3 regions of the Oceanobacillus sp. FSL W7-1309 genome follow, and region 3 is predicted to be linked to each of the others. Evidence: riboswitches for the same ligand, from Rfam matches in the RefSeq annotation. Region 3 holds a riboswitch; each other region holds the start of a gene.

Region 1 (9,903 bases), on a different contig from region 3:
TAACTTGACAGATGGGATATAACATGATAAACGTGTAGAGGATAATCTTTAATGGCAAGATTATATGGTTGTCGCAATATCGAAACCTAATTATATTAAATAAAGTAGGTTTCAATTAAAATTAAGTGAAGTTACTGTAAATATATTGTAAGATTAGCTTGAGTGTTAAAATAAGGTAAATACAATGCACTGCCGATTAATTTAGTTGGTTTAGAGGAGGAATTGGACATGTCAGAAGAGAATAAAACAGCAAATGTTGATAAGAAGGTAAGCGAAGGGGATAAAATCCAAATCGTAAAAGGTGAACAAAAGGGAAAAACCGGAGAGGTCCTCATGATTCGTGAAAACTCTGTAATCGTTAAAATTGGTGATCATAAAGGAACTGGAGAACCAATTAAAACAGTTGTAAACCATAAAAATTATAAACGGATGAAATAAGTATTGGTTGAAAAATATTCTAATAACTAAAGATTAACTGAAAGTGGATCGTAATAAATACAACGATCCACTTTCAGTTAATGCGCCCGCTTAGAGGGAAAGAGCCCTATTTCCAATTGAATCCCCTTGGATAATTTTTACAAACCTTGTCGAAGCAGGAGAAAGTGGAACACTCTTTAAGAAACAGATTCCAATACTTCTTTTCGGTATCTCTTCTTCTAATTTCACTTCATATAATAAACCGCTATTCAAATAACTAAAGGAAAATTCTCTTGTTACACATGCGATCCCTAAATTTATTTTGGCGAATTCCAATAACAAATTATACGAGCCTAATTCCATTTCAGGAGCGATTGTTATTCCTTTTGATTTCAACTGATTTTCTACATATCTTCTTGAATTAGACTTTGGTTCGAGAAATATTAAAGGGAGCTTTACTAATTCTTTGAAGCTCAAGGGCTTGGATAAAATATATTTAAACTTTTCCCCGCAAACAAAGATGTCATGGGTATCCATACAAGGGATTTGCTCAAATGTTGGATCGTTCAGCGGGAAATTACAAAGAATAATGTCGACTTCTCCTGACTTTAAAGCTGAAGAAAGCTCTAAAGTCGTTCCGTTAACAATATGAAATTTAATTTTAGGATACTTATGACGAAAATCTTCTAAATATGGAAGTAAGAAATGCTGGGAAATTGTATCCCCCACTCCGATCTTTAACTCTCCTGTTGTTAAATTTTTAAATTCTAATATTTTTTCCTCTCCAGCATCAATTAAATTAATTGCGGAATTTGCGTATTCGAATAAAAGCTCGCCTTCAAGTGTCAATGTTACGCCTTTGGGTGTTCTCTTGAAAAGTCGGGTATCCAAATCTCTTTCTAACTGCATAATTGCCTGACTTACAGCTGGCTGTGTCATATAAAGACTTTCAGCTGCCTTCGAGAAACTATTCGTTTTTCCTACTTTGCAAAATATCTTATATAAATCTAATTTGCTAGCCATATAAGTGCTCCTTATATCTGATATTAGTTATATTCATTTTACTTATATCATTAATACCATGTATATTACAAGTAAAGAGATACATAATGACATTAACATTGAAGGAGCGATTCGATTGGAAAGAGTAGTTGGAACTGTAGTTAGAGGTCTTCGCTGTCCGATTATCAATCAAGGTGATCAAATAGAGGAAATCGTTGTTGATAGTGTGTTACATGCTGCAGAAACAGAAAAAATTCAAATTAATGATAAAGATATAGTTGCTTTGACAGAATCAATTGTTGCTCGTGCACAAGGAAACTACGCTACAATTGAAGCCATAGCGAACGATGTCCACGCGAAATTTGGAGATGATACTGTGGGTGTTATCTTCCCAATCCTAAGTAGAAATCGCTTTGCAAATATTCTTCGCGGAATTGCAAAAGGTGCAAAAAAGATTGTGTTAATGCTCAGCTATCCGTCAGATGAGGTTGGGAATCACTTAGTGAGTATTGATATGCTTGATGAAAAAGGAGTTAATCCTTGGACAGATGTTTTAACAGAAAAACAATTCCGTGATTACTTTGGATATTTGAAGCATACATTTACTGGTGTAGATTATATTGAGTATTATAAATCACTTATTGAGGAATTTGGGGTTGAATGTGAGGTTATCTTTTCGAACAATCCGAAGTCAATTCTAGATTATACAAAGAGTGTGCTTGCTTGTGATATTCATACGAGATTCAGAACGAAAAGAATTTTGGAAGCAAATGGTGGGGAGAAGGTTTATAGCCTTAATAATATCCTGGCAGAGCCAATTGATGGCAGTGGATATAATGAGGAATATGGACTGTTGGGTTCAAACAAATCAACAGAAGATAAGGTAAAGCTTTTCCCGCGTAATTGCCAGCCGACAGTGGACAGAATTCAAAGTATGCTGCAAGAGAAAACAGGAAAAAATGTGGAAGTAATGATTTATGGAGACGGAGCATTTAAAGATCCTGTAGGTAAAATTTGGGAACTCGCAGATCCAGTAGTATCTCCTGCTTTTACAGCTGGACTTGAGGGAACACCGAATGAAGTAAAATTAAAATATCTTGCAGATAATAATTTTTCCGATTTGAAAGGCGAGGAACTGCAGCAAGCAATCTCAAAATTTATTAATGAAAAAGATGAGGATCTTGTTGGAGCGATGGAAGCACAAGGGACAACTCCGAGAAAGCTTACGGACTTAATTGGTTCTCTTGCTGACTTGACTTCAGGAAGTGGCGACAAAGGTACGCCGATTGTCTTTATCCAAGGATATTTTGATAATTATACGAAATAGGGATTTTAGTAAGCAATGCTGGTTATTTTCTGGCATTGCTTGTTTTAGTTTGAACATCATTTAAAGTAGATTCGCGGAACTTTTATAATACAATTCGGGGAAGGTTGTTAATGCAAGACGTATATGGCATGATAAGAGCATATATAATGGATGGAGGAAGCATGTGATGAATGAAGTACCAAACTGTCCGAAGTGTAATTCGGAGTATACATATGAAGATGGAAATCTATTTATATGTCCAGAGTGTGTGCATGAATGGACTATAGAATCAGGTAAGGAAAACAATGAAGATGAGCATGTGATTCGAGATGTAAACGGAAATGTCCTAAAAGACGGGGATACAATCACTGTAATTAAAGATTTGAAAATAAAGGGAAGTTCATCTGTTGTAAAGGTAGGGACGAAAGTGAAGAATATTCGATTAGTTGATGGCGATCATGATATTGACTGTAAAATCGATGGCTTTGGAGCAATGAAGCTGAAATCTGAATTTGTTAAAAAAGTTTAGATGTTTAGGCTTTGAAAAAGGCATGATGTTTAAAATAAATTGCTTATATGAAGATAAAAAGGACTTAGCTTTTACTGCTAGATTCAAGCATTGAGTCAAGTCCTTTTACCAGGTTTTTCATGATCGATGCTAGCATCGTTGATATAGATGTCGTTGCACAGATAAGGGTGCTTTTCTTTTATAACACCTATTGACAGAAAAGTCTATGTAAATGGAAAATTTTACTTAAAACTACCTCTTATGCTGTTTTGTGTAAATTGACATATATATAATTCATCTATATAATAAACTCGTAAATATGCGAAAGAGGTTCTTAGCTTTAACCCTCTATAAAAAACTAAGGAAAGTGATGCGATTAAAGTCGTGTGCCTTAGGGGTACACGGCTTTTTTTGGTAGGTCTGCAAGGTAGATTTTTATCTGAAAACAAATAAGTGGAGGGAATTACATGAAGGAACAAGATTTGTCAGGATTGACTTTACTAGGAAACCAAGGAACATCCTATGTATATGAATATAATCCAGAAGTGCTGGAGGCATTTGAAAATAACCATCAAGATCGGGATTATTTTGTAAAATTAAATTTTCCAGAGTTTACGACGTTATGTCCGATGACAGGGCAACCTGATTTTGCAACGATTTATATTAGTTACATACCTGATGTAAAAATGGTAGAGAGTAAATCGCTCAAACTGTATTTATTCAGCTATCGCAACCATGGCGGATTTCATGAGGATAGTGTAAATGTTATAATGAACGATTTAATTAAGCTAATGGATCCGCGATATATTGAAGTATGGGGGAAGTTCACGCCGCGTGGTGGTATTTCCATTGACCCGTATTGCAACTATGGTAAACCTGGAACGAAATATGAACAAATGGCAGAGCACCGGATGATGAACCATGATATGTATCCTGAAAAGGTTGATAATCGTTAAAATTAGGTAGGATCTAGGATTGTCATTAAATATATTCAATGCTTTGTTAAGATAGTATGGGGGATTCGTCAAATCGAAGAGTGATGACGAATCCCTTATTTGTTTGCGTTTATTTAACTTAATCTTAGGATAAGGGTTTTCATTAAAAGTTTCTATTTTCTTGACGATCTACCTTTTGAAGCTGCTGCCTTAAATTATGCAGCAATTCCTGTGTTTGTTGAAATTGAGGGTTCTGCAGGGCTTGCTCTCCGTATTGGTTCTGTGCTTGCTGCAATACATCTTCAGCCCGCTGCAGCTGCTCAGTAGCTTGTTCGTATTGCTGATGGTCTACGCTTGCATGATCTTTTGCTGATTGGATCGATTCCATGGACTGGTGGACAAGTTGAGTAGCTTGTTGAATCTGGTCGTGTGGGTTATGTTGAACCATAAAAAAGCCTCCATTCTTTTGTTTAAAAGTACCATAAACTTGGTTAAACCATTGTTGTTATATTTCCAAAGAAAGTTTGTATTATGTATGGAAGACAGTTAAAAAGGTGGACGTTAGGGATAAATAATTGAAATGAGAAGAGCAATCATTATCTGTATTTCGATTATCCAATTAAAAAATAATGAACATCCCCATCTGCCCTAGACTTTTATGTTAAAATGGTATATAGTTACTTAGGTAACTTTTTAGGAGGGGTTTGAATTGTCCCAACGATTTTTTCAATTAAACATGCAATTTACAAGAACGTTTAGGAAAAAATTGAATGAGCATCTAGTTGAAGTAGGTTTATATTATTCCCAATGGAGCATTGTTTATTATTTAAAGCAGTGCGGATCGGCTACTCTTGTAGAGATAACGAATTATTTGGATGTTGAGAAGCCGACGATATCTCGTACTGTCAAACGGCTGGAGGAACAACAATTAATTGAACGTCTTCCAAGTGAGGATAAGCGAGAGCGGAAGATGCAATTGACAAAAAAAGGCTTGGAAATGTATGAAAAAGCTTATGATGTTGTCAATAAATTTGAACAATCATTACTAGCAGAAATTCCTGAAACAGAAATGGAAGCTTCGTTTCGAACAATTCAGCAACTAAGAGATAAACTTAAGTAAGGAGAGTAAGTATCAGTATGAGTCAAAAACCTAAATTATGGACGAAGGACTTTATTATGGTCGCGACATCCAATTTTTTGTTATTTATTTCGTTTTATATGTTAATTGTAACGTTAGCTATTTATGCTGTAGATCAATTCGATGCCTCCCAAAGTCAGGCAGGGCTTGCATCGAGTATTTTTGTGCTTGGAGCAGTGCTTGTCCGTCCAATTGCCGGAAGAATTATAGATAAGGTAGGCAAAAAGAAATTGCTGCTCTTTGGGCTCGCTTTATTTTTGGTCTTTATGCTATTTTATTTCCCAGTCAATAATTTGGCTGCATTATTAGTCATTCGTTTTATTCATGGTTTTGCTTTTGGAATTAGTACGACAGCTACGAGTACAATTGCGGCAGATATTATCCCAATTGTAAGGCGTGGTGAAGGAATGGGGTACTTTGCAACAAGTACAAATTTAGCCATGGCAATCGGTCCATTCCTAGGATTGTATATTAGTCAACACTTTAACAATCCGATGATTTTTATCGCTACTACTGTCTTCGCAGCTGTTGCATTGATTGCAACAGTTTTCTTACGTGTACCAAAGGTAGATATTGTGAATGAACCGACCCCAACGCGAAAAGGATTTCATATTAATGATTTCTTTGAAAAAACCACTATTCCAATCGCAATTCTTGTAGCTACTGTAGGTTTTGTTTATTCTAGTATTTTATCCTTTTTCTCTGCATATGCAGCGGAAATCAACTTGGTAGATGCGGCTAGCTTTTTCTTTATCATGTATGCAATTTTTCTGGTAGCTTCTAGACCTTTTACTGGCCGATTATTTGATGCAAAAGGCGAGAACAGCGTAGTATATCCATCGCTTTTACTATTTGCTGTGGGATTAGTTATTTTAAGTCAAGCAAGTGTTGGAATCAGTTTACTTTTAGCTGGAGCGGTAATCGGAGTCGGTTTCGGAACTTTCCAATCAAGTGCTCAAACGATTGCTGTCAATCAGGCTCCAAGGCAACGAATTGGACTTGCAACATCTACATTCTTTGTGTTCTTTGATTTCGGTATCGGTGTCGGACCTTTCTTGTTAGGGTTTGTTTTACCTCTTATCGGATTTAGAGGATTATATATTGCAATGGCGGTTATTGTTCTATTAAGTGTAGGAATTTACTATATCGTTCATGGAAAAAAAGCAGCAGAGCAAAGACGAATCAATATGGACAGTACGGAAATGAAAATATCTTAACGGGCGGGGAGGAAACTCTTCGCTTTTTTCTTTATTTTTACGGTAGAGTTGTAGTATTCTATCAACCTCTTTTAAAACGTGGAGTTGATAACATTTTTATATAGAGTACAGGGTCTTTTCTAACGAAACTTAAATACACAACGTTATCTGAATTTTCATGTTTTAGCACCATTTAAAACAAGCAAAATTTTTCATTAATTTATTATTTTGAAATTTCCCTTTAGTGTGTTATCCTTCCATTAAGTCGCGACTTACTATAAAATTTGGAGGTTGTTAATATCTTAAAAAAATACTTATTATGGGAGTAGTAGCATCGTTTTTAGTCTCTGCGTTCGCTTTTAATGTCTCAGCAGCAGTTAGTCGGGTAATTGGAGTGACACCTTACGAAGCTCAAGAAATTGGTCTAAGCTTTGAAACTAGTGAAAGCATAACGAGAAGTGAGCTAGTTAATTTCCTTCACGAAATAGAATATGCAGAATCCTCTGAAGATGCATTAGACAATGTACGCTTTGGCATTGCTGCTGGAATAGTGACATATCCACTTTCCAATTTTGGAATTAGCATAGGAGCAAGTGGAGCTTCAGGGTTGCTATCTATTTTTATAATTAGCAATGACCTAGGCTCAAGAGGTATTCAAACTGTATTAAATAGTTCTACGGCAGATAACTTTTTAATAAGTATTGAATATGAAAGAGGTAATAGGGGACAAGATTATTGGTATGAGGCATCAGATATAAGTGTAGTTCCCAACTGAGGATAACCCTAGAACAAGTTAATTTAATAGAAAATATACTCAAAAGACCGTTGAGAAAATCCCAACGGTCTTTATTATTCAGATAAAAGTTTACTAGCTCTTTTTATTATTAAATATAAATAACTCATATACAAAAATGTTAAAGACAACAAGTACACCTAGCGTTATAAAGCTACTAGTTTTGGGTAAATCAAAAATAAATACTATAATGATTAAAAAAAGTAGAACTGGAATTGCTTGCAAATAATTTTTCTTGCGCTTACTCATCTGGGTCAACCCCTTTGCCTTTCATAGATACTATCGGTAAATAGCGTTCTATTTGATATTAATAAATTCAAAGTTCCTATGAATAAATATTATATTACAGCAAGTCTATAAAATCAAAAAATTGAACATCAATCGAAGGTGGAGTCCCTTTCTAAATCTTTGATTTAGTTGGGGGTTAACCTTCGCGTAGTACGGAAGTAATTTAATGACTAAACATTAAATCACAGAATGGAAAAGATCTATGACTCTGATTCGCAGATAAGATGTAATGATAACAACCAATTTAATTTGGGAAAATTATTTGAAGGTCCATCAAGGAATGGCGAGTAATACTATACTCCTCACTGACTCCAAAAGATGCAAAATGCCTGGAAGGCATTGTAACATACTGATAAGCCAGATGCCTTAATATTAATAGGGCACGTTCGGTTTGATAAAGGGGAAGCCATGGGAGTGGTTTCCCTACTTTATTTTTTGTTTTCCAGTAGAGTTGTAGTATTCTATCTACGAAGATATTTTACAAATAATTCAGTTTTTATGCAGGGGGGCTAGGGCTTAGCAATGTTTCATACAATTTGCTATTTAAAACAGGGAAACCCGAGGCAACAGCAAGCGTATAAGGCTATAAAACAATTGAACATGATGCAAGATCTAATTGATTATACACCAATACTTTGTGGAACGATTCCAATTGGAATAGATGTGAAAGATTCTGACTTGGATATTATTTTGGAAGTGAATGATTTTAGTGATTTTAAAACACGTATCATAAGATTGTATGGGGAGCATGAAGAATTTACAATAAAGCAAATACGGATACGAGATACTCCAGTAATCAAGACTAACTTTCATTATGGCGGGTTTGAATTTGAATTATTCGGTCAATCAAAAGCCGTTTATGAACAGTACGCCTACCTACATATGATCGTCGAACATCATCTATTGAAAGAAGTATCGAAGCTCCGGGAAAAGGTGATTCACCTTAAACAACAAGGGATTAAAACAGAACCAGCCTTTTGCGAAGTTCTAGGGATTAAAGGTGACCCTTATGAACGTCTGATTGAAATGGGAAGAGAAAAGGGGATAATCTAATGAGCGTTGTGATAAAAGAACTGCAAACACAGGAAGACATATTAGAAGCATATCCAGTTATGCGGGAGCTTCGTACACACCTCAGTGAACAATCTTATCTTGATTTGGTCAAGGAAGCACGAGAAAAGGATAGCTATAAAATTATCGCTTTGTATGATCAAGACGAGATTGTAGCGGTTGTTGGATTCAAGCCGATGATAACACTCTATTATGGTCGATTTGTTTGGGTTTGTGATTTAGTTACAAGTCAGACGAGGCGTTCCAAAGGGTATGGTGAAACGTTGCTTTCTTATGTGCATGAATGGGCTAAATCAAATAAATATGAATGTGTTGCGCTGTCATCAGGTCTCCAAAGAGAAGGTGCACATCGTTTTTATGAAAGTAAGATGAATTATAATAAGGTGAGCTATGTGTTTAAAATGGATTTAGAATAAGTGTTTTAAGGGATATGCGCTTACTAAAATCAAAGAAAGTAGAAAGGAAAGTATTCTTTTGAAAACAAAAGAAGAATTAATTGACACACTAGAACGGTTTATACCATGGGTAAAAACGTTGCTAGCATACGATTCTGATGTACTATTTCATCCTACAACAGAAGGGAAGTGGTCTGTTGCTGAAATTATTGCACATCTAGCATTCTGGGACAAATACATTGCTGAGGAAACGATTCCAAAAATGAAACCCAATGCAAGGATTGAAAGCGTTGAATTTCAAGTATTGAATGATCAGGCTTCCGAATATGCATTATCTGGTGTTTCTTTCAATACACTCATTGAAGAGCTAATCGAAAACAGGATAGCATTGGTTTCTAGTTTGAAGGAAAAGACCGATGAAGTATTCTTTGCGAAATTTGTATTAAATCGGGAAGAAATTGATCCGTACTCGGGTTACCCCCATACGTTATATAACTATGTGTGTGGTTTTATCTGGCATGATCAGCATCATAAACGACAGATCGAATCGTTTCTTCGCAAACGTTAAAGTAGTTTTCAAAACTTAGCTTTCTGCATATCTCTCAAACCCGAGAATTTGCGAACGAAAGCAATCTTTCATTCCATGGATTAGTAATGATAATTGGTCACTGTATATTCTCAAAAGCTAAATTGACAAAGCAAGTTAGGTTGCTTTTTTACAAACCTAACTTGCTTCTTTATTAAGAGATGATTAATTCCTTTTTGTATTCTGTAACCATACTAACAAATAGCTCAAGGAAACGTGTATCCCCAGTTAGTTCGGGATGAAAGGAGCTGACAAGTAAGTGCTCTTG
Region 2 (9,903 bases), 160 kb from region 3:
CATATTTCGGGGATTTTCAGATACATGGAAGGAACTTGAGCTTTGGCGAGTATTACAAGATGACTATAGTGTAGATAGTTTTGAAGTTCCCAAAACAGTTATAAACTTGCATAACCTGAAATTGGAGAAATTAGAAGCATTTTATGAAAGAGCAGTACCTAATCAAATGGTACTTTTCAAAATTAAAATTGTGTTTAGTTAAGGGTATTAATGATATTGTTTAATCAACTAAATGGACTGTCCTAAAAGAAGGATATGCACTCTTTTTTTGTTGAATTTTTAGAGAGCAATAAGGGGATATAGATGACCTCTACTAAAATAATGTTACTGGGTATTGCACGGATGCTTGTTGCGTACTATGTACCACATAAAGCGGGTTTTAGAATAAGTGGCTATGAAATTTATCTATTGGTTTGGGATTTATTTTTGTAATAGTTGGTCTCATCAAAAAGGATAAGCAAGTAAATTCATAGATAAGTTACTAAAGTAGCTAATGCGATAGGTAATTCAATAAGAATGATAATATTGTATTAATGTTGGTTAAGAGGTGATTATATTAAATTTTTACGAATTATACTACCAGTACTTCCAATTCCATTCCTATTTCATTTTTATGAATATAATAGCCATTTGACGAGACAAGAGCCAGTTTTCCTATTCCCAGGATTCTTACTATTCATAATAATTGTTGGATTACAGCTAAGAAAGGTTAAACTACTTCGAATATTCCTATCAGTCATTTTTATGACCATCCTTTCATTGTTATTAAGTTATTTCTTTATATCTGATGACGGAGGCTGGTTTAAACCCTTTGGAAGAGATACTGTGGTTTTAGGTACTTCAGTAATTTATATTTTAGGGCAGGTTATAGTAATCTCGATCAGTAACTGGAAGACTACTGGAAAAAAGTAAAGTTATTCAACTAATAGGTAGCATAGTATGACTAAGAACTTGTAGAATTCACGTTAGAAATAGGAGGGAATATGAAATATAGAAAGATCGTTACCGTTTTAATAATTCTATTAATATTATGTTTTGGATTTTATCAATATATGGATAAACAACACTATGTAAGGTATATGTCTCATCAGTTATCAGGTGCTGTTTCGGGTATGTCTTCTGCTTTATATAATAACCAAATAATGTATGAAGAAATTCTTGATTCCAGAAGCATTACATTGGAGCAAATGGATATGATCTTGAGTTATAATGGTAGTTTCGGAGTAAAAGTTCGGGAATTAAAAATGATAGCGGTTAACTTTTTTGAACGTGCATCGGATGAGGAATTAAATTCCATAACTGCATTTACAGCGTCTGATATTAATTCATTTTTTTATGAAATACAGTGGGATATTGTCTATGAAGAAAAACTTGATAATTTATCAGATTTGACGACTATACTGAGTAAAAATGAAAGGATTAAATTGAATGAGGATGAACTAGAGCACATACATACTATCCAGGCATTAAATTCCTTATGGAGGGAGGCCCTGATTAATAATATAAATGGAATAAATCCAGATACAGGAACGGTAAATACTGATTTATTCTTCGACATATACCGTGAAAAAGGATTTATAAAGGATGATTGGATAAATCTACTAATAGATTTTGACTCAATTACAACGGAGTTTTTAGAAGAACACGAAAAATTTGAAGCAAAGATTACGAAGTAAAAAAATTATCAGGTTGCCTTAAATTATGTATTAAACGATCTGGTGCACGAGATAAATAAGGCAACCAGAATGTGAAATTCTTTTTTTAAATAAACGGATTTTAAGCTATCGAGGCAGGTTTATTGTGTAGAACTATTTTTTATATAGGGTGTTATATTTTTCACTTCAATTATGAGGGTCTTAAATTCTGTATCGATGGGAGAAAATATAAAATGTTTATTCGTGAATATAAAGATACTGATGAAATCAGTTGGGTTCGATGTAGAACCCTATCATTTTTAAATACAGCCTACTTTGATAATGTGTTAAATAAAAAAGAAAAATACGAAAATCCTGCAATTGAATTAGTAGCCGAATTAAACGGACAAATTATCGGGCTCATTGATGTAGAGTATGAAAAGAAAGAAAAGACTGTCTGTTCAAGAGGACAAGGCTTAGGGGGGATGATTTGGCATGTTGCAGTACATCCAGACTACTATCGCCAAGGAATTGGAAAGCAACTTCTTCAAGAAGCAGAAAAGCGAGCTACTAATTTAGGATTAAATCGATTTGAAGCATGGACTCGAGATGATTGCTGGGTACGGAATTGGTATGAAAAAGTGCAGTTTAAAAAAGTCTATTCCTATTACCATATTTACTTCGAAGGATATGAAATGAAAAATCGAATTCAAAGTACCATACCTAATCTCCACCTAGTAAATACATTCGCTCACTATGTAGGAGAAGATATTGAGCAATTTGAATCAGACAACGAGCGAATTTATGAATGTGTTTGCTATGAAAAATATTTTAAGTGATTTTAAATAGCAAAGATAATTTTTCTATAGTTTATTTTAATTTATATAGTACTTTTTCAACTATAGCGTGCAAGAGTACAAAAACGATCCTAGAACAATCACCATGTTTAAAATCTTTATTTTGAATGTTGCGTTATTATTAAAGGTGGAGTTAATAAACGAAAGAGGTAGGACTATTGGAAATCAGGATTTGTTTTGAGAATGTCTAGTTGTCCCAATAATGGAGGGGGTTCTCAGGTGTCAAATTATGAAAACGAAGAAATGCTAACTGGAGGGAACGTCTCAAAAGTATATCGTTCAGGGGATACTGTTCGACGAGAATTAAAGCGAGAAAGCACTAAAACTCACAAGATATTAAAGCATTTGGAAAACAAAGGATTCAGCTATGCACCAACGTTTCTAGGTATTGATGAAAAAGGTAGAGAGATATTATCATTTATTGAAGGAGAAGCTGGCAACTATCCTTTAAAAAAATACATGTGGTCTAATGATGTTTTAAAGGAAATAGCGAAAATGCTTCGTCATTATCATGATGCCGTGAGTGATTTTTTAATTGAAGCGAGTTGGCAATCAATAGATAATACCCCCCAACCATTTGAGGTACTATGCCATAATGATTTTGCAATATACAACATTATTTTTAATCATAAAAGACCAGTAGGTATTATTGATTTTGACCTTGTTGGTCCTGGTCCAAAACTTTGGGACATAGCCTATACTCTTTACACGTGTATCCCATTAAGTAGATTTTACTATTCTGAAGCAGGTGAGGCAGTTCATTATAATTCCTCACTGCATGCCGATCGTATAAAACAAAGAATTACACTGTTTTTTGAATCCTATGGTGAAGGAATTGAGGAAGGTTATCTGGAAATGGTATTACTACGATTAGAGGGGTTATGTCAAACAATAAGAAGAAAAGCCAAAGAAGGCGATATTTCTTTTCAAAAAATGATAGAAGCAGGGCATCTTGAACATTATCATAATGATATTAAATTTATTCGTGAAAATGGAAAGGAGTGGATTTAAGAGGAATTTTTTTGAACTAACGAGGTTTCTTTAGCTTCATAAGAAATTGTTGTATGAATAAATAACGGTACTTCCTAAATGACAATGCAATTGACATCGATTTGTCTGTGCGTAATAGCTATATATTATCTGAAAAGAACTTTAATATTTTGATGGCAAAACAGCCTGAATTAGCTATTAAACATTGAGATAACAGCCCAAATGACGTAGCCAATTCATACGTCATTTGGGCAATTTCATTTTATATGATATGGCACCTCAAAATATATTCCTTTGAAACTCCTAACCCCCTGTTTACGTGAATTTAGCTTGCTGTTACCCTTCTTGCTCTCATCACATACACTTGATTTAGTGCCAGAGCTCCAATCAGCTGAATAACGGTTTTCGCAATTACCTGGCCTGTAATTGCTGCTGGAACGGCCCCCCAAGGGATAAAACCTGCACCTAGTGGACTTAATCCAACAATTACGAAAACAACGGAATCTAGTAATCCACCAACAATTCCGCTATAAAATACGCGCCATGCGATTGGCAGTTTTAACCTCGTATAAATCTCTGTATCTGCCGTTTCAGAAATAATAAAGGATAGGGCGGAAGCTGCAACAATCATTAATGTATCTCCCAGTAAAGAGGAGACCACACCGGATAATATCAATGCGGTAAGAATGAATAAATAGGTCTTTGCTCTTCCGTACTTGTTTTGCACCAAGTCACGAAAGATAAATGTCGCACCGATTAGAAATGTTCCCATAGGAATAATAAATATACCAATCTCTAAAGGCATCATTGCCGCAGTAATAACATTAGCCGTGACAATTGAAATTAAATAAAAGAATACACGTAACATATTTATTTCTCTCCCTTTTTCAGCAAGTATTGCTCTAACCCATTATTTCGAAGCTTGCAAGCTGGACATGCTCCACAGCCATCAGCCTTTACACCGTTATAGCAAGTCAGTGTCTTTTCCCGAATGACATTCAATACGCCTAACTCATCTGAAAGCCCCCAGACTTCCTCTTTATCCAACCACATTAGCGGTGTATGGATTACAAACGGTTCATCAATCGCCAGATTTAGCGTTACATTTAATGACTTGATAAAACTATCTCGACAATCTGGATAACCACTAAAATCCGTTTCACTAACCCCTGTCACTAAATGCTTAGCACCAACTTGTTTTGCCAACACACCAGCGAAGGATAGAAAAAGTAAATTTCTTCCTGGTACAAAAGTGTTTGGTAGCTCCGTTTCATCTCCATCAGCTACCTCAATATCGTTTCGCGTTAAGGCATTTGGTGCAAGTTGATGAAGCAGCGACATATCTAAAATATGATGTTTTACACCAACGTCTTCTGCAATCTCTTTCGCACATTCAATTTCTAATTTATGGCGTTGCCCATAATCAAACGTAACTGTTTCAACTTCTCTAAATTGTTCCATTGCCCAGAATAAACAGGTCGTGCTATCCTGTCCTCCGCTAAAGACAACAATGGCTTTATCTTTTTTCATGTAAAAACTCCTTTTAAAAAGAAAATACAGCACTAAGAAAGGCTGTTTTCTTAGTTTTTTTAAGAGGGTAGCTAAAAACCTCTTTTTATTCGTTTTAAAGATTATATTCTTCTCGGAATATGTATGACCATACCTTTGTATAACCTAGATTTTAAACAGGAAAGGACCAGTCGAAATACTTGTTTGTCTAATTCTTTTAACTCCTATATATGCCTATTTCCAGACATGAAAAAACCTCCCCGTATTTTTCAAAAACACTAAGAGAGGCTATAGCAAACTACGATTTTAACAAAAAAAGCCACATCCAATATGGACATGGCTAATCGTCAATGTATCCATAGTTTTTTATAGAGGGTATCAGCTATGAACCTCTTCCGATTCTGTGTTTCATTCCTAATTATCATAGCTGAGAAAGCGGAGGGTGTCAATATGGTTGGTTGAGGTGAGCACTATTAGTAGGGTGAAATTGCTAAAAAGCTGTCCCGTTGCTTACACCTTCCCAACAAACTTAACAGAAGCAATATGCGTTCGCGATAACTGAATAACTTCTTTAATAAATGCTTCCTGAGAAATCTTAAAACCTGTATTAATCCAATGGGCTACTGTAACGTTTGCTGAATGGAGAAAAACAGTAGCAGTTGACTTGAGTGGTGATCAGCATGAGTGAATATACATAGTGATGTTTAATAGTTCTTTAGGTTAAGATATAAGAATACATGCCGATTGATATAATCCAAAAAGCTGATGATACCTGGCGATAGCATTCGTTATCGTCGTAACAGTTCATCAGCTTTTTACGGTTTAGGCGGTATTGTAATAAATAAACTAACGCATTGAATAACTTATTTGCAAAGTGATTGAAGGTGATAGTTTAAAGTCTGGATCATTTTTTCTTGAGTAAGTTGCTTCGAATTCAATACGTGATGCATAGCCATACCGTCAACGATTGCATGAAGCCTGTTTACTTCCATATTGAGATCAAGTTCGTCCTTTGCAAATTGTAATAATTGCAAGGTCTCTATGACTTTCTTAAATCCTTGATGCATGTCGTTGTACATTTTATTGCTCAGTTCATGGAGGGTGTTATCGACAAGTACTTTTGCAGAAAAAGCCAGCCATACCTCCATTTCTATCTTTCGCTCATCATCGATGGGTAGAACTTCACACACACCATCTGCAATAAATTCCAACGATACCGGACCCTTTGGAAATTTTCTTGTTTTTACCCGTTGCTTGACACGATCTGAAACCAATTCCATGGAAAAGCGCAGCAATTCTGACTGTGATGCAAAATAGTGTCTTACTGCACCAACGGACAGTCCAGTAGTCTCGGCAATTTTCCTTACTGTTGCTTGTTCGATTCCCTCCTCTACAATGACTTTCCATGTAGCTTCTGCGATCTGAATTTTTCGTTTATAATGATCAACTATTTTTGGCATATTTTTATTTTAACACACTTGTATTAAATAAACCATTCTGTTATTATTTTAATGCAAACGTATTAAATAAAATGTAGAGGAAGTGTTCCTGTTGATTGGTTGGTTGATTATAGCCTGTGAGATTGGATTTTGGGTGTTTGTTTTAGCTGGATTGACATCTAGATATATTTTTAAGAAAAAGCGATTGGGAACATTTTTACTCATTTGTTCACCAATTGTCGACCTCATATTGCTTATTGTAACTGTATTTGATTTGAAAAATGGAGCAGTTGCGACTATCTTCCATGGAATTGCTGCGATTTATATTGGAGTAAGTGTAGCCTTTGGCCATCAAATGATTAAATGGGCGGATGCGCGTTTTAGTTATCGATTCGGAAATGGTAATGAACCGATGAAAATAAAATATGGAAAAGCACATGCCAGAAAAGAACGGGAGGGATGGTATCGTCATTTGTTGTCCTGGTTAATCGGTGGGGGAATATTAGTGGGTATTATTCTTTATATCAACGATCATTCACAGACTCAAGTATTGTTACGTACCATACAGTTCTGGACGCTGGTTTTGGTCATTGATTTTATAATAAGTATCAGCTATACGTTATTCCCGAAAAAGCAAAAAGGCACAATGTAAAAAATATTTCGACTGAATTGTAAGAAAGCAGTACTTGGCTATTTGTTTTTACAATTATGATTGCCGTTAATCCAATGAATAAAATTACTTTTAAAGGTGGATGTCTGTGGATATCAATCTATTAATTTGGTCCTTTTTAATCATCTTCATGCTTCATAATTTTGAAGAAATTATCCTGATTGAAAGATGGTAAAAAAACATACCCAGTTGTCCGTGAGCGAATAATTCCGTTCGTCAAAAGAGAGATCGATCAATTCGAAACAATGACTGCAGCTCGTTTTTCCTTGGTTGTGGGTATACTCTTTATTCTCGCATCTGCTTTAATAACAATAACAACCAATCAATATTACTTATTCCTAGGGTAGGGATCAACATTATTTTTGCTTTAAATATCTTTATCTATCCCCTTCAGGCATTTGTATTAAAATGTTATGTTCCAGAATTATGGACAACAATATTACTTATTATTCCATACAACATTATCTTTTTTCACGAACTGTATCATAAAGAAATCCATTTTAAATTTTATTGCTCTTTTTAAAATCCCTAAATACCATTCATGTTTCCTAAAATAAATATCCTAATAATTTGTAATAACTTGAAGAAAATAGTGTAAGGAAAGGAGGGATTATATGTCTATCAAAAAATCCTTAGCTGGATTACTTGCGTTAATGATGGTTATGTCTATTTCAGTGCCACTCCATGTGTTTGCAGCAAGCGGGGCTGGAACAGAGCCAATGGAGCCGGTAAATGAGATGATAGTCGAGTTGCACGATGATTTCTTTAATCCAGATGCGATTAAGATTGCTAGTGGGGAATCGACAGAACTATTATTGGAAAATGTAGGTCAGAAGCAACATACCTTCACCGTGGAAAAGCTTGGTATTGACGCCGAGCTTCAGCCGGGAGAACAGAAAACCATTACCATAGAACCGCAAGAAGCCGGTACATACGAACTTATTTGTCGGTTTCATGAAAATGAAGGAATGGTTGGAGAAGTAATCATCAAATAATAAGCAGGATTAAATGATCTTACTTTTTGTTAATACACATTAATAAGCGATAGTCTAGCTTGAGAGCTATTCTATCGCTTTATTTTTTATGTCTTCTTTACCATACGTTTTCGATGCAAATTTGGGTTTAATTTCTGTGATTTAATTAGCGGCTATAATAAGACTAGTACCAGTAATCTTATTCATGTAAGCATCACATGTAAAAATAGGAGGGACAATATCATGCCAAAAAATGATTCGCTAATCGCTTCTTTTGTTGTAGTTGTAGACTTGAAAGCAATATCCCTGACAAATTGAGCATACTGTTAAGTAGATGATGGAATATAGTGGTTTGGCCAGGGGCGAGTTATTGGTGGCTGATTGGAGCCTCGCTCATAATAGGTGTAGGAACTGGTATATTTAGTGTAGTTTTTAGTTATATATTACAAATGGAAAGTCCAGATGGAAAGGTAGGTCAGATGTCGGGAATGTACAATTCCCTGAATGGAATCCTTTTACTGGTTGCCCCCATTACTGGTGGATTCCTTGTACAATTATTTGGGGTGTTCACTATTTTCCAAGTGATAGGAATGATTACAGCACTGATTGGGCTTTTTGGTATTGTGATGCAGAATGTGTTATGGGGAAGACGGGACACTGAAAAATCAAGTAAGGAAGAACGAGACATTGTTTAATTTCATATTATCTATATAATCATCCAATTTAGTTTTACCATGTCATATTGTATTATACCCGTAGAGTAGGTGATTTAAGGCAAGTTCAATGAGCAACAAACAATCTCCTCAGCAAAGTTTTTTTAAAGCCTAAAATCGGGTATCAATATATATCTATAGTCATACAATATAAAAAAGGCTTGGTGCTGTAACACCAAGCGGGTTTGTGCAGTAGCTTTTTAAAGGGCAGCTCACAAATCAGCGAAAAATAACCACACAAATTGCTGGCTGGGCGATATGGGTGGTTATTTTTTTTGGTGAAAAGACAGTACGGATACGATCAAAGAAGCAAATGACATACAGATGACCAAGCTTTCAAATACCGTCATTATCTCAGCCCCTTTCTTCTTGAATCAGAGGGATGAGCCACCAGGTAAAGTCCTGCACACATTAAATTTATCTAGAATCTTCAAATTGCTGTTGCTGCAATACAACCACAGTGATTCAATTAGTTAATAAACCCCTGAAGTTTAATCATTAGAAACTTTTGCTTTGTTTTTATTTAGTTTAGTTAAACGTATGGTGAGGGTGACTTGTACTATTCCAAAAAAATAAAAAAAACGGGTTTTTTTACTCGTTCTATCTCCATCTCAGTCGGATTTTTTAATATATAAACACTCATGAATAGGTGGACAGCCTAATGCCAGCCAAATAGCAAAAAAAGTGTCCGCTCTTAACGTTTTTTCATTATTAAAGATCAAACTAAGGTTTGCCTTTTTAAGTCCAGTCCTTTTACAAATATCAACTTGTCTAATTTTCTTTTCTTTCGCAATGTCCTTAAATCGATTTTTAACTTCTAAACTATCCAAGCCCCCAGAATTTAGTACAGGGGACATTGCTTCAACATCCAATAATTTAGAAATGGCTGCTCCTTTTATAAAATCCTCAATTTTGGCTTCTGGAGTATCACTTCTCCCACGGAATGAATTATCTAAATTAATCCAGTCAATTACATTCTTTATCTTTTCATACGTTTCATCTTTCATTTCAATTTCTATTCTCATGTATAAAAACCTCTTTTCAAGTACATGATATTCAATAATTAAAGGCTTTAAAGGAGTTGTACCCTGTGTTTTGTAAAAATAATGATGATTTA
Region 3 (9,903 bases):
CAAGTTATTATCCTTAAATTCTTTAAACTTTTCCACATCGGCAAATTCATCTTCAGAGCTTGAACGTATTTTCTCTTGCATGTTTGTATCCATAATTCCTGGACTAAACGCGATTATTTTATGACCATTCTTCAATTCTTCCTGTTCAAGTGCAGCAGTTTTCGTATACATGTTCACACTCGCTTTAGTTGAACAGTAAGCACTCCAGCCATAAGATGGCTTTTCAGCTGCACCAGAAGTGATTACAACGCTAATTAACTGAACCCCTTTTTCCGTTGTCTTTTTTAGGAAATAATTTGTTATTGCCATCGGAGCAATCGTATTGAGATTCACATGTTTTGTAAGATCTGTAGTCTTTATATGCATCGATTGAGCAATTGGCTCAACCGTAGCAGCGTTATTTACTAAATAAACCGTTGTCGCTTCCTCCCAGAAAATAACATCGCTAATTTCATCACATACTGAATCCAATGTATTGATATTTGCCAGATCACAAGAGATATGCGTGAATAAATCTCCGTGATTTTCTAACTGATTATTCGTACTACGAGAAAGTCCAATTACATGAATATTTAAATCAATAAACAACTTGGCAATCGATTCTCCAAGCCCTTTCGAGACCCCGGTAACAATGGCATATTTCATTTCCACTCTCTCCTTTTAACGGTTTTTCATATTTTTATTTATCTTAATACAGAATTACCCCGAATCCGAAAAGGAGAAACGGGGTACTTTAATCATTCCTTATTAATTTCATCCCAGTAGTATACGAGTGTTTCCATCCCTTTATCAAAGCTATCTAACGGGAAGCTTTCATTTGGTGAATGCAAGCGATCCTCTGGTGTTCCAAATCCTAATAAAACAATTGGCATATCGTAAATTTCCTCAATCCATTCTACGACAGGAATCGAACCACCCATGCGAATGAAAATTGTTTCTTTATCAAAAGCTTTCGTATAACTGGCAGCAGCCTTTTTAATGAGTGGATGGTTCGGCTCTACTTTATATGCTTTAGAAGATAGTTTTTCTTTTTTCACTTCTAGTGTTACACCTGCAGGAGCAACTTTATTGACATGTGCTTCTAGTAATTCCTGAATTTTTTCAGGATCTTGTCCAGGAACAAGTCGACAGGTTATTTTTGCAGTTGCAGAAGATGGAATTATAGTTTTCGTTCCTTCTCCTTGATATCCGCCATAGATTCCGTTTATTTCAAATGTCGGACGTCCCATCGTGTGTTCTTTAGCCGTATACCCTTTTTCAGATACCGTCTCAGGTATACCAGTTGCTTCAACAAAATCCTCACTTGGAGCTTGTTCCATTAATTTCCTTTCAGCACCACTCAGTGGTTCTACATCGTCATAAAAACCATCTACTGTGATTACTTCATTTTCATCCTTCATTGATGCGAGTATGTGGCTTAATGCGATAATCGGGTTTCTTACTGCACCACCATACATACCGGAATGCAAATCATGATCGGGCCCATTTACGGTAATTTCAATGCCCGTAAATCCTTTTAACCCATATAGAATGGTTGGTTGATTTTTCGCCGCCATACCGGAATCAGAGATAACTGCAAAATCTGCTTGAAATTGCTCTTTCTTTTCTTGTAAAATGTTGTACAAATTCTCGCTGCCAATCTCTTCTTCCCCTTCAATGCATACCTTTACATTGAGCGGCAGTTTTCCTTCGGTTTTCATATAAGCCTCAAAAACTGCCAAGTGCATAAATACTTGTCCCTTATCATCACTTGAACCACGTGCATAAAGGCGACCATCTCTTACCTCTGCTTGAAAAGGATCACTTTTCCATTGGTCTATCGGGTCTACTGGCTGGACATCATAGTGCCCGTAAAAAAGCACTGTTGGGGCATCTTCTCCCGCCCCATTGTACGCAGCATATACAAGTGGATGACCTTCTGTCTCCTGCTTTTCTACCTTGTCAAAACCAATCTCTTTTAAGTATGTAACAATAAAGTCTGCCGCACGAGTTACATCTCCTTTGTATGCACTATCCGTACTCACACTCGGAATCGCCAGGAAATCACTCAATTTGGTTAGCAGACGTTCTCGGTTGTCCTTCAAATAGTATAATGCTTTTTCACTCATTAGACATTCCTCTCCTATCATATTGATATATAGTTTATTTTAGCATAACGGAAATGAAAAGGAATAGTTCGTCAAACTAATGGGTTTCGTTTTAGATATATATTAATAAATAAGGGTACAATTCTTTATTCAAGATTTGCACCCTTAAGTTCAAGATCACCTATTAAAGTTTCACATTCGCTATTGGAAATGGACTTTAAAGGGACTTATATCAAACACCACGTTTATTCCCCCATAAATAAGTGTGAAGCTGTGGCAATACCCGAACGTCGTTCAATTCTGAATTATTCATTACAAGGTCAACCAATCGTTCGTATTTTTCAAGTAAATATGGTAACAACTTATCCTGTTCTACTGTTTCCAAATCATCATTACCCACTTGCAGAAACAATTCTACATCAGGATACCTTTTGTGTATGTTGATGGCATATTGCAAATCTCCTTTCTCAAAGATGACCACCTTTAAACTGAAATTGCCTTGTTGCTTTTCCTCTAATGAACGGATGATAAAATCCAATGTTTCAAAATTTGTAGTCATTCCAGAGCTCGGTGGCTTAGGCGAAATCGTCAGATCATCTATCTTTGTAAACCATTTCTGCCATCTGCTACCTTGTGTTTCCAATGCAACCTTCACCTTATTTTCATGAAGTAAATCTACCAATGTATTCAATTGTGCCAATAATCCTGGATTCCCTCCAGAGATGGTAACATGCTGAAATCTTCCATCGCCCTTTTCAAATAAGGCATCCACTATTTTCTGCGGTTCCATCATTTGAATCGATTCCTTTTCTGAACCGTCCCAAGTGAATTTCGAATCACACCATGAGCAGGAATAATCACAGCCGGCCGTTCTGACAAACATCGTTTTTTGGCCAATGACCATTCCTTCACCTTGAATGGTTGGACCAAATATTTCAAGTACAGGTATTTTTCTCATAATGTTTTCTCCTTCGGTCGGTAAATACAATAGCTTGTGGGCGTTTCCCTTAAATATACCTGAACACAAGTTGGGTTATTCGACAGGGTGTTTAGGTATTCCTTAATGATTTCATATATAGTACGGGCAACCACTTCTGTTGTTGGAAAATATTCAGCGTCCTGGTCGGAGAATTTGGTATCTTCGTTCATCATACGATGATCAAATCGCTTATGAATTAAATCTTTTATTTTTTTAAAATCTACCAAAAAACCTGTGTGATCAAGCTCGTCTCCAGCAATGGTGACATTTGTAAAATAGGTATGCCCATGCATATTTTGGCATTTCCCAGCATCCTCATGTGGTACATAATGAGCTGCGGCAAATTGAAAATCTTTATTTAGTTCATATGCATAGGGATGTTCTGTAACTGGATAAATCTGTTGCATCATGAATCATCACTCCTTCGTTTATTTTGTATCTTTGGGAGCTTGTATCCATCCAAATAAAAAAAGGACAACACTAAGAAGATGCTGTCCATGCTCCTTAGTTTTTTATAGAGGGATGGAATTTCGAACCTCTCCTGCCAATACGCAGATTCTATTATTCACTTACCATCTTACTTTACCATATCTTTTGTTTAAGATTAAAGAATACATGTCAACATAGAAATGAATTCATTCATGGTATAGCAAAAAACGTTTCAAAGGAAAAGACGATAACCGATGATCGTCTTGTTTAACGTTTGCATCAGTTTACTATAATAATAGACAGCTAAAAATATAAGAAATATGTAAAAATAAGAAATAAAATTGAAGATACAATAATTCTAATCCAACTCAATTTTTTACTTATCCCTGCTCTTTTTTCTAAGTAATTTATATAACTAACTGTTAATATAAAACCAAAAAGTATAATTGCATATCCTAAATTATCATTTTCTTTAATCAAATACCTCATTGCAGCTATAGCAACGAGTATAATGCCGATTGTTCCCAAAGTCATATTGAAATAAAGAGCTTGTTTATTTTCCTTCAAAACTACCCTTCCCTCTAAAAAATTCCTCAGGTATATCCCTTTCAATTACTTAACAACCCCGCCCCGCAAACGATAAAAAGCCACTTCTCTAATTGAAGAGTAGCAACAGATCGTTCAATAAGAATTATTTATTTTTTCTCTAATGCCTTTACACCTCTGATTAGCCAATACAAAGCTATCCAAGGTAAAACAAATTTAGTAATCCATTCAATTAAAACAAATAAGAAGAAACTTTCAATGTTAAAAAACGGGAGAATTATGAAAAGTACTACTAAAATGGCACCACCAATGATGAAAATATTCATCGGATTATCACCTCTTCCATAGGTAAACTAATCTTTAATTTGGAAAAATAGTATCTTTTGAATAGGTAAACAGCCAAAATCTAACCTCTTTTCGAAAATAAATCTTTAACAAACCTATTACTATACTTCAATAAGACAGAGCCGGTGTCCTTTTACACTAAACCTACACCGTTAGTACCATTGCTACCATTTGCATCATAACCTAATAACTTTTCCTTAGATTTTCTTTACTTTTAACCATATGCCTTATTCCTTTACCTGCAAGTGGTTCGTCTTTAAATCTTGGTATAATGTGGAAATGGGCATGAAAAATATGCTGACCACCTACTTCACCACAGTTCCAACCAAGATTATATCCTTGAGGTTCGTGTTCTTTGTCTAAGTATTTTTTTACCTCTTGAAGAAGACTGTAAGTTGCTGCCCATTCATCCTGGGTTAAGTCAAATGCAGTTTCTCTATGATTTTTAGGAACAATGAGCCCTGCTCCTTCAAGTAGACCAGCTTTTATTTTTGATTGGTCTAATTGTAAAAAAAGACAATGTTCATTACTCAAAACAACTTTTTGTTTAGGTTCTGAATAGGGGTTACAAAAAACACACTTTTCCATGGTAATCTCCTCATTTTTTATTTCTCTTCTTAGTTACTTCTACATAACCCGATTCCAGCACATATTTATTCAGTTATAGCACCATCATTTGAAGAAGCATTAAATGGCATTAAATGAAACTTATTAAACAATCGTGCCATTTAATTGAAATATTCCATACTGCGGGTCAGTAAAAAATAAAAAGCAGCAGCTACTAATAATAAATTAACGATTGCTAACTTCTTCATACCTTCTTTTATACATATAACCAAGCCATATAAACTGCTAAACATCCAAAAAGCTATCAAAATTATCCAACCCAAATGGTCATTTCTATAATCGTCATCGAAAAACATTGTTATTGCACCTATAATTAAAAAGATAAGCAAGGTGTTAGTCCCAACTCTTAAAGCTTTAGTTGTTTTATCACTTTTCAATTTATCCCCACTTTTTTTGCGCTAAACTGCCAGTTACATTAAGAACAACATTTCACAAAATTATCTTACCATATATTAATAATCTTTTAAAAAATTCAATAATGTCCTCGTTATTTTAATAATAAAAACCGTCTGAACTAGACGGTTTTGTTTGTTAATTTATTAGTCAATCTAATGTGATTTGAGTTGTATTTTTTGTCAATACAACTCAAAACGGAACCACATTTAAATGAGTTGTTCCTGTTTATTGCTTAGTGCTATTTTTAAATCATCAATCAAGTCATCAGCATCCTCAATTCCAACCGATATACGAATTAACCCATTGGTGATCCCAAGCTCTTGTCTACGCTCAGCTGGAATTGAAGCGTGTGTCATTTTAGCCGGAACAGAAATTAAGCTCTCAACAGCTCCAAGACTTTCGGCTAATGTAAAATAGTTTACCTTACCAAGTACTTCATCTGCTTTTTCAGCACTTCCAACATCAAAGGACACCATGCCGCCAAACCCAGTTGTCTGCTGCTTCGCAATTTCATGTCCTGAATGAGTCTCGCGTCCAGGATAATAAATAGTGGAGACACTCTCGTGTTTTTCCAGGTACGAAACGATTTTCTTCGTATTTGCCTCAATTGCTTCCATACGAATAGCCAACGTCTTAATCCCCCGCATAATAAGCCAGGAATCCTGTGGTCCAAGTACCGCACCAACTGAATTTTGGATGAAATGAAGCTTTTCTGCAAGTTCCTCTGTATTTACAACCACTAATCCAGCTACTACATCACTGTGTCCTCCAATATATTTCGTTGCACTGTGAAGTACAATATCTGCTCCTAAATCTAATGGCTGCTGCCAATATGGTGTTGCAAATGTATTGTCCACAATTAAAAGAATATCATGCTTTCTGGCAATCTCAGCCATCTTTCGAATATCCGTAATTTTTAACAATGGGTTTGTAGGTGTTTCTACAAATATTGCCTTTGTATTCTCTTGTATAGCAGCCTCCACTTCATCTGAAGAGCTTGTATTGGTAAACGAATGCTCTAAATCAAAACGATTAAGCACTTTTGACATCAAACGATAAGAGCCACCATAGACATCATCGGTTAATACAACATGATCTCCAGCGTTAAATAACATCATAACAGATGTCATGGCACCCATTCCTGAACCAAAAGCAAAGCCTGCCTTACCATTCTCAAGGTCGGCAATGACTGTCTCCAGTGCATGACGAGTAGGATTGCCTGTTCTTGAATATTCATATCCACGATGCTTACCTACTTCATCCTGCTTATACGTACTTACTTGATAAACCGGCACAGAAACAGCTCCTGTTTGTTCATCTCCCGTTATACCGCCATGAATCATTTTCGTTTTTGCACGCATGATTATTCCCCCTTAATTTCTAAAATTGTTCATATATTTGCTTACTTAGATAACGGTCACTCGAATCTGGAAAGATTGTAACAATTGTAGTTCCTGGTTTGGCATGTTTTGCCTCATTTAGGGCTGCAGCCATCGCAGAACCCGAAGAACTTCCAACGAGCAATCCTTCTTTTGCCGCAAGCATCTTCACCATCATAAAAGCATCCTTATCTGTAATCGTGTAAATATCATCAAAATGTTCGCGATTCATATAATCTGGAAGGAATTCCATCCCAATCCCTTCCGTCAAATGTGGGCCTGATTTGCCGCCATTGATAATAGAACCCTCTGGCTCAACAATTACCGTTTTAACGGCAGGATTTTTTTCCCTTAGAAATGATGCTATACCTGTAAATGTTCCACCAGACCCAGCACCAGCAACAAATACATCCACTTTCCCATCAAGCTCCCTCCAGAGTTCTGGAGCAAGTGTCTGATAATACGTCATTGGATTAGCTGGATTTGAGAACTGTTTTGGTGAGAAGCTATTTGGAATTTCTTTTAGTAATTGTTCGGTCTTTTCAATAGCACCCTTCATTCCCAGTTCACGCGGTGTATGAATAATTTCCGCTCCTAATGCTTGCATCAGCTGCTGTTTTTCCTTGCTAAAATGTTCTGGAACACAAAATATGACAGACAATTTTTTATTTAGGGCTGCAATTGCAAGTCCAATACCAGTATTACCTGCAGTAGGCTCAATAATTGTACCGCCTTCTCGTAATACCCCACGTTTTATGGCATCCTCAATCAAGGCAACACCTAATCGATCCTTCACACTACCACCCGGGTTAAAAAATTCAAGCTTTGCAAATAAACGTACTGCTTCAGGCAGATTAAAATTTCTAATCTCTAATAACGGGGTATCCCCAATCAGTTCATGTATTGAATTATAAAGAGCCATTTCGTTTCGCCTCACATTACATTTTAGAGGTTATTAAAAAACTTCATGCCACCCGTGACGCTTGCTTAACATTTCCTTAGCGATTTCCTTTGCACCTTCCAAGCTATGGCTTGCTGCCCAGCCGCATTGCACTTCATTACACGCAGGAACTTCAGTTGCGTCGAGCACATCTGTCAGCGTTTTTTCAAGCATTGTTAAGACATCATCATAGTTATCATGATTGATTAACGATAAATAAAAACCAGTTTGGCATCCCATTGGCCCGATATCAAGAACATTATCTGCATGATTTCGGATATTCTCAGCCATCAAATGCTCTAACGAATGAAGTCCTGGCATTTCCATATGTTCTTTATTTGGTTGCTTAAAACGGATATCATATTTTTGTACTTTATCTCCATTTGCACCTTCTGTTACACCAACTAATCTTACATATGGCGCCTTTACTTTTGTGTGATCAAGATTAAAACTTTCTACATTCATTTTTTTAGTCATTATTTCATTACTCCCCACTTTTTTATTTTTTGTTTGCAGTCAATACCCAAACAAAATCATTCATTTGCTTAAATGATACATCAAATCCATGCTTTTCAAAAGCATTCTTCATTGTATCCAATGTGGGATAGTATTCACGATTCAAGTCTTCTGCTAGATCATGATGCCCTTTTTCCACTGCCTCTTTTATTTGCATCCTTTTATCGGCTTCCGTTTTAAACATCGTATCCCCAAAAACAACCTTGCCATTCAGTGGCAATAACTCTGCAAATTGTTTAATCGCAATCGCCTTTTCATCATCTGTTAGATGATGGAACGCATACGTACTTGTAATCGTTTCAATCTTTCCAGTGGGGGCCGGGTAGATTAAGAAATCACCATCCAGAATCGTCAAACCTGGAATTTTCTTTTTTGCAATGTTTCTCATTTCTTTTGAAGGTTCAATTCCTATTACAGAATGCCCTGCTTGCAGCAACTTCTTGGATAAATTACCTGTTCCAACACCAAATTCCAATACCCTGCCAACACTATGATCCACTACTGCATCAAGGATTACATCATAATTAGCAAAAACCTCTGCATATTGTGGGTCTTCTCCCACTACACTGTTATCATAATCCTCCGCCCACTCTTCAAATAGCTCAATAAACTCTCTCCCCATATATGATCAACTCCGAAGTTTATTAAATCAAAGTAACTAACTAAGATTACTAAGGATTATATGTATGTACTATACCACAGGTTCCAACTCATGACAAAGTTTTTTATTTCACAATTCGGATATATCTTTATCCATAAGAAAAAGAGCGCTCCTTTCAGGAACACTCTTTATGACTATCGTCTATTTTGTGGGAAAAGTCGTTCAACCATATTCCCCATCTGATCGAAAAATCCTTCGACCGGTTCACCATTATTAACATCATCAACATAGTTATTCGTTAAATCAATAAAATCAGGATTCGTGGATACATACACATTATCAATTCCGTTATCCACAGACTTCACAATATCTCCAATTTTTTCCTTTACTTCATCTGTAAGTTCGCCACCATTATCACGTGTTCCGCGATTTGCATTACGATTGTCCGTGTCTAGTATTGCAGCTACATATGCATTATTATCTGTAGTTAATACATACGCTCGATCAATATCATTAACTTCGTTCGTAATTCGCTCTGCAGCCTCTTCTGATATATCATATTGGTTGTGCTCATTTGCTCGATTGTTCCCGTTGTCTCGATTTTGGAATTGCTCCGAATTTCGATCTAGTGTATAGTTCCGAACATTCGTCATTCCCTCTCCAGCATTGTTGTAAAATCGGGTTTGTTCAATATTGTCATTAGGTCCAGTCGCATTGTCTCGAGCGTTATTATCTGTAGCTTGGCAAGCTGTCAAAGTTAAAAAAGTCGCAGCAGCGATACTTAAAACTTTCCATTTCATCCTAAATCCCTCCTTATGGATTTGCTTTTAGTATGTAACGGAGGAGCATTCCTATGCTTAAATATCTACATCCTTTAAATGGCATTCACACCAAATAAATCACACGCATTATATATAAAAAGCGGGCAGTCTAATTAGTAACCCTTTAAACAAATGTGTCTTCAATAAAGGAGGGGGAAAAGTTGATTCCAGACTATGACAAAGCTTTATATTATACATTGTGGGGCCAATGGGATGATCTACTCGTACTAATGGTTC

The links. A riboswitch is a leader RNA that binds a small molecule or an ion and turns the genes downstream of it on or off. The one in region 3 is predicted to bind preQ1.
Region 1: it holds a riboswitch for preQ1, as region 3 does, so the genes downstream of both, queF (preQ(1) synthase) here and queD (6-carboxytetrahydropterin synthase QueD) in region 3, are expected to answer to the same signal.
Region 2: it holds a riboswitch for preQ1, as region 3 does, so the genes downstream of both, queC (7-cyano-7-deazaguanine synthase QueC) here and queD (6-carboxytetrahydropterin synthase QueD) in region 3, are expected to answer to the same signal.

Annotation. Positions count from the first base shown of each region.
Region 1 covers NZ_JBBOBX010000001.1:2,507,799-2,517,701, forward strand. Annotated here, with positions in the region: gene NST46_RS12110 (DUF2187 family protein) at 229-438, shown strand; gene NST46_RS12115 (LysR family transcriptional regulator) at 529-1,440, opposite strand; gene NST46_RS12120 (coenzyme F420-0:L-glutamate ligase) at 1,556-2,746, shown strand; gene NST46_RS12125 (zinc ribbon domain-containing protein YjdM) at 2,913-3,254, shown strand; PreQ1 riboswitch class I at 3,555-3,601, shown strand; gene queF (preQ(1) synthase) at 3,701-4,189, shown strand; gene NST46_RS12135 (hypothetical protein) at 4,332-4,616, opposite strand; gene NST46_RS12140 (MarR family winged helix-turn-helix transcriptional regulator) at 4,878-5,288, shown strand; gene NST46_RS12145 (MFS transporter) at 5,306-6,523, shown strand; gene NST46_RS12150 (hypothetical protein) at 6,822-7,277, shown strand; gene NST46_RS12155 (DUF4269 domain-containing protein) at 8,106-8,636, shown strand; gene NST46_RS12160 (GNAT family N-acetyltransferase) at 8,636-9,070, shown strand; gene NST46_RS12165 (DinB family protein) at 9,129-9,617, shown strand; gene pdxT (pyridoxal 5'-phosphate synthase glutaminase subunit PdxT) at 9,790-9,903, opposite strand, start outside.
Region 2 covers NZ_JBBOBX010000002.1:1,792,274-1,802,176, reverse strand. Annotated here, with positions in the region: gene NST46_RS21535 (hypothetical protein) at 1-74, shown strand, start outside; gene NST46_RS21530 (hypothetical protein) at 984-1,676, shown strand; gene NST46_RS21525 (GNAT family N-acetyltransferase) at 1,889-2,473, shown strand; gene NST46_RS21520 (phosphotransferase) at 2,711-3,502, shown strand; gene NST46_RS21515 (VUT family protein) at 3,807-4,349, opposite strand; gene queC (7-cyano-7-deazaguanine synthase QueC) at 4,352-5,011, opposite strand; PreQ1 riboswitch class I at 5,056-5,099, opposite strand; PreQ1 riboswitch class I at 5,343-5,389, opposite strand; gene NST46_RS21505 (TetR/AcrR family transcriptional regulator) at 5,854-6,450, opposite strand; gene NST46_RS21500 (hypothetical protein) at 6,542-7,081, shown strand; gene NST46_RS21495 (cupredoxin domain-containing protein) at 7,714-8,094, shown strand; gene NST46_RS21490 (MFS transporter) at 8,421-8,768, shown strand; gene NST46_RS21485 (helix-turn-helix domain-containing protein) at 9,398-9,811, opposite strand.
Region 3 covers NZ_JBBOBX010000002.1:1,629,386-1,639,288, forward strand. Annotated here, with positions in the region: gene NST46_RS20700 ((S)-benzoin forming benzil reductase) at 1-645, opposite strand, end outside; gene NST46_RS20705 (dipeptidase) at 738-2,108, opposite strand; gene queE (7-carboxy-7-deazaguanine synthase QueE) at 2,320-3,045, opposite strand; gene queD (6-carboxytetrahydropterin synthase QueD) at 3,042-3,476, opposite strand; PreQ1 riboswitch class I at 3,565-3,611, opposite strand; gene NST46_RS20720 (hypothetical protein) at 3,799-4,062, opposite strand; gene NST46_RS20725 (HIT family protein) at 4,570-4,974, opposite strand; gene NST46_RS20730 (hypothetical protein) at 5,115-5,390, opposite strand; gene NST46_RS20735 (bifunctional cystathionine gamma-lyase/homocysteine desulfhydrase) at 5,616-6,770, opposite strand; gene NST46_RS20740 (PLP-dependent cysteine synthase family protein) at 6,790-7,710, opposite strand; gene NST46_RS20745 (S-ribosylhomocysteine lyase) at 7,744-8,205, opposite strand; gene NST46_RS20750 (class I SAM-dependent DNA methyltransferase) at 8,228-8,866, opposite strand; gene NST46_RS20755 (YhcN/YlaJ family sporulation lipoprotein) at 9,040-9,645, opposite strand; gene NST46_RS20760 (YhdB family protein) at 9,828-9,903, shown strand, end outside.